DNA from 2 places in the Faecalibacillus sp. TM498 genome. Region 2 is predicted to be linked to the other one. Evidence: riboswitches for the same ligand, from Rfam matches in the RefSeq annotation. Region 2 holds a riboswitch; the other holds the start of a gene.
The links. A riboswitch is a leader RNA that binds a small molecule or an ion and turns the genes downstream of it on or off. The one in region 2 is predicted to bind thiamine pyrophosphate.

Region 1: linked by a shared signal. The riboswitch ahead of thiE (thiamine phosphate synthase) and the one ahead of LJD32_RS07515 (energy-coupled thiamine transporter ThiT) in region 2 are both predicted to bind thiamine pyrophosphate.

The regions. Positions count from the first base shown of each region.
Region 1 is NZ_JAJDKB010000049.1:11,218-13,622, forward strand. It holds gene LJD32_RS12225 (SIR2 family NAD-dependent protein deacylase) at 1-80, shown strand, start outside; gene LJD32_RS12230 (hypothetical protein) at 422-709, opposite strand; TPP riboswitch at 790-887, shown strand; partial or broken gene thiE (thiamine phosphate synthase) at 959-1,546, shown strand; gene thiD (bifunctional hydroxymethylpyrimidine kinase/phosphomethylpyrimidine kinase) at 1,601-2,392, shown strand.
Region 2 is NZ_JAJDKB010000019.1:18,805-21,209, reverse strand. It holds gene LJD32_RS07520 (acetate/propionate family kinase) at 1-778, opposite strand, end outside; TPP riboswitch at 878-978, shown strand; gene LJD32_RS07515 (energy-coupled thiamine transporter ThiT) at 1,035-1,550, shown strand; gene LJD32_RS07510 (DUF402 domain-containing protein) at 1,631-2,188, shown strand; gene tsaE (tRNA (adenosine(37)-N6)-threonylcarbamoyltransferase complex ATPase subunit type 1 TsaE) at 2,163-2,405, shown strand, end outside.

The DNA of each region.
Region 1 (2,405 bases), on a different contig from region 2:
TGGAAAAAAGAGCATATTGTATAAGTGAAGATATAAAGAATGTTATTGATGATTTATTAAAAATTAAATTGGAAAAATAGTATATTTATACAGCTTTTAATCAACTTGTGATAGATCCAGAAGACCCGTTAAAATATGGATTCCAATTAAAAAAATAAGATGGTGCGTAAAAACATCATCTTTTTTGCTATATGTTGATCAATAAAAAATAAATTTAATGGAAAATATTTTGAACTATTTGTCCATTGAAAGAAAAAAGAGGAAAACTAAAATAATAATAGAAATGAAACAAGTTTGACACAAATACATCGCTAGAAAAAACTTAATGTAACAAGTGAAGAAGATGTTTTAAAAATTATTAATTAAAAAATAAACAGTTTGAAATAGATGCTATCTCAAACTGTTTTTTAATATAAATTATTCAATTAAAAGAAAGATTTAAAGGAGTAGTTAATTCTTTTGTACCATGAGGAAGACGTTTTTTTAAAGGAATGACTTTAAAACCAGGGCATAGATACATAAAAGGGGAATAACGTAATTCATGGCTAAGTATAGAAATAACTGTTTTTTGATCTAAAGATGTATAAACATCAAAAACAAGGTCAAAATCTAAAGGATGAATGTTTTTTAATTGAATGCGAGAATCTTTATGATTTTTAATCATTAATTTAAAAATGTGATAGTTACCTGCTGTAATACATAATTTCATGAAAGCACCTCCTTTTATAGTTTGAACAAAAGCATAAATAATATGAATAAAAATAGACAATTTTTATTAAAAAAATTATAATAAAGGAAACGGGGAGCTTTTTGCTGAGAGTAAGTATTGACTTAGACCCATAACCTGATTTGGATAATGCCAACGTAGGAGATATAGACGTTAACAGAGTTCAACAGGACTCTCTTTTTATTTCCAGGGAAATAAAAAAAGAATATTGTAAAGAAAGAAGGAAATTTGATGAAATTAAATAAAGAAGATTTATTATTATATGGAGTAACAGATTCAAAATATTTAAAAGGAAGAAAAATGTCGGAATTAGTTGAAGAAGCCATTCTTGGTGGTGTAACAATGATTCAACTAAGAGAAAAAGAAATGACACATGAAGCATTTAAACAAGAAGCATTGGATGTTCAAAGTGTGTGTCAAAAACATCATGTTCCTTTGATTATTAATGATGATGTTGAATTATGTAAAGAAATTGATGCAGATGGGGTCCATATTGGGCAAGATGATTTAAATTTAAAAGAAGCAAGAAAAATATTAGGTGAAGATAAAATTATTGGTGTATCTGCACATAATTATGAAGAAGCAAAAATAGCTTTAGAAAATGGGGCTGATTATTTAGGTGTCGGAGCTATTTTTGCAACTCAAACAAAAGATGATGCACAAAATATTTCAATGGAAACATTAAATGAAATTTGTCAAAAAGTTGATATTCCTGTGGTTGCTATTGGTGGTATTAATCAAGTGAATATCTTAGAATTTATGGGGGTTGCTATTGATGGTGTTGCTATCGTTTCAAGTATTTTTGGAAGTAATGATATCCAAAAAGCAAGTAGCCTATTAAAAGATAAAATTCAAAGAGTTATCTCTAATAAAATGCCAACTTGCCTTACAATTGCAGGTAGTGATAGTAGTGGAGGTGCAGGAATTCAGGCAGATTTAAAAACAATGCTTGCTAATCGTGTTTATGCCATGTCGGTTATTGCAGCACTAACAGCTCAAAATACTACAGGAGTGGATACTATTTATGATGTCGATGCTTCTTTTGTGGCTAGTCAAATGGATAGTGTGTTTACAGATATTTATCCAATGGCTGTTAAAATTGGAATGGTTTCTCAAAAAGAAGTCATTTTATCTATTAGTGGAAAGTTAAAACAATATCATGCACGTAATATCGTTGTTGATCCTGTGATGGTGGCTACAAGTGGGGCAAAACTTATTAGTGATGAAGCTATTGATACATTAAAAGAAAATCTCTTCCCACTCGCATCGGTTTTAACACCAAATATTCCTGAAGCCGAAGTTTTATCAGGATTAAAAATCAATAATGAAGAAGAAATGTTAACAGCAGCTAAATATATTGGAGATCATTATCATTGTGCAGTATTACTTAAAGGCGGACATCAAATCAATGATGCCAATGATTTACTTTATAAAGAAGGTAATTATCAATGGTTTAAAGGAAAACGTATTAATAACAATAATACTCATGGTACGGGATGTACTTTATCAAGTGCGATTGCTTCTTATTTAGCACGAGGTGAAAATTTGGAAAATGCTGTTAAAAAAGCTAAAGATTATATTTCGGGAGCGCTTGCGGCAATGCTTGATTTAGGACAAGGACAAGGACCAATGGATCATGGTTATGTTTTAGATAAAAAAGATTAGACGAATTGTCTGT
Region 2 (2,405 bases):
CTTTCATATCTAAACCAACTTCTTCGATTAAATAATCGATAACTGAAGGATCAACATCCCCAGAACGTGTTCCCATCATAATACCAGCAAGAGGTGTAAATCCCATAGATGTATTGATTGATTTACCATCTTTAACAGCAGTTAAAGAACCACCAGCTCCTAAGTGAGCAACGATAATACGTGAGTGTTCAGGGTTTCCCATCATTTCACGACAACGAGATGAAACATAGAAATGGCTTGTTCCATGAGCACCGTATTTACGTACTTTGTTTTCTACATAATATTTGTAAGGAATTGGATAAATATAACTTTTTGGTTCTAATGTTTGATGGAAAGCTGTATCAAATACAGCAACAGCACCAGCATTAGGAATAGCTTCTTTAAAAGCATAGTATCCAGTTAAATGAGCAGGATTGTGTAAAGGGGCTAATGATTTTAATTCATCAATTTTAGAAACAACATCTTCATCAATAATGACTGATTGATCAAAATAAGCACCACCTTGGACAACACGATGTCCAACACCTTTGATTTCATCTAGGTCCTTAACGATTTCTTTTTTGATTAAAGTGTCTAATAAAAGTTGAACAGCAACTTTATGGTTTTCGATTGGTAAAGTTGTGACATCTTTTTCTCCATTATACTTAATAGTAAAAATAGAATCTTCTAAACCAATTCTTTCAATAACACCAGAAGTAATAACAGTTTCATCATCCATTTCAAATAATTGGAATTTTAAAGATGAACTTCCAGCGTTTACGGAAATAATTTTTGACATAACATTCAAGTCCTCCTTATTAATACTTTTCCATTATAACACCGACAAGGAAGAAAAAACTATAAAAAGATTGAAAAAAAGAAGAGATTGATTTATAGTAAGGCTTGCCAGGGGCGCAAAATGCTGAGAAAGGTGAAAACCTTGTCCCTTATAATCTGAACTAGGTAATGCTAGCGTAGAGAGTGCAAAATAGTTTATTTGCCTTTTTGCGTATGTAAAAAGGCTTTTATTTTGCCTCATTTAAAGGAGGATGACTATGGAAATTAAATTAACTACGAAGAATATGGCTTATATGGCAATGTTTGCGGCAATGCAAGTTGTTTTAGAATATTGCACAAAATTTTATGAGATGCCAAAAGGTGGTAACTGTGCTTTTTCACTTGTTGCAATTATTTTATGTGGCTATTTGATGAATTGGGGTTACAGTTTGATTGTTTCACTTGTTTGTTTAGGTCTACATTTTGCTTTAGGACTTGCAACATTTTATGGTCCTTTATCGGTAATCTTTGATTATTTATTACCAATGGTTTTAATTGGACTTACACCACTTATTCCTTTATTAAAGGTGGGTAAGTATGAATTACCTGTTGGAATTATCGTAATGGGTGGTTTAAAAACAATTTGTCATTTGATTTCAGGATGGTATGCTTTCCAAACACCATTAAAAGCAAATTTGGTATATAACCTTCCATATAATATCGCGACAATTATTGCTTGCTTTATTTTATTTGTTCTTTTATATCCAAGACTTAAAAAAGCAGTTCATTTATAAGACTCGTTTCGAGTCTTTTTTTTCTTTGAAAGAAAGATGAATTTGTGTATAATGTAAATGTTAATAAGGAGTCGTTTGTTGTGGAAGATATTGTAGGAAAGAAAATCTTAATACATGGATATAAACATAATGGTAAAATACATAGATGTTGGTCAAAGGGACTTGTTTTACAAGAAACGGATGATCATTACATTGTTATTAATAATCGGACATTGGTGACAGAATCAGATGGCAGAATGTGGCATACACGTGAACCTGCTATTTGGTATATGCCCAAACATAAATGGTACAATGTAATTTGTATGATTAGAAAAACAGGAGTGTATTATTATAGTAATATTGCTTCACCAACTTTATATGATGGAGAGGCTTTAAAATATATTGATTATGATTTAGATTTAAAAGTATTTCCAGATGGAAACTATCGTATTTTAGATCAAGAAGAATATCGTCAACATGCTCGCGAAATGGGCTATAGTGATGAATTAGACAAAATTTTAAAGAAACAACTAGATGTTTTGATTGATTTAGCGGTAAAAAAGGGAGGACCATTTGATCAGAATTTTACTAAGAAATGGTATGGTTTTTATCAAGATTTAAAAGAGGGTTATTATGGAAAAAGTGATTACTATAAATAATAGAGATGAAACATTAGCTTTTGGTGAATATTTAGGAAAATTACTAAAACCGCATATGTTATTGACACTTAATGGTGATTTGGGTGCAGGCAAAACAACCTTTACTAAAGGAATAGGAAAGGGTTTAGGAATTAAAAGAATTATTAATTCACCAACTTTTACAATTTTAAAACAATATCAAGGAAATTATCAATTATCTCATTTTGATGCTTATCGC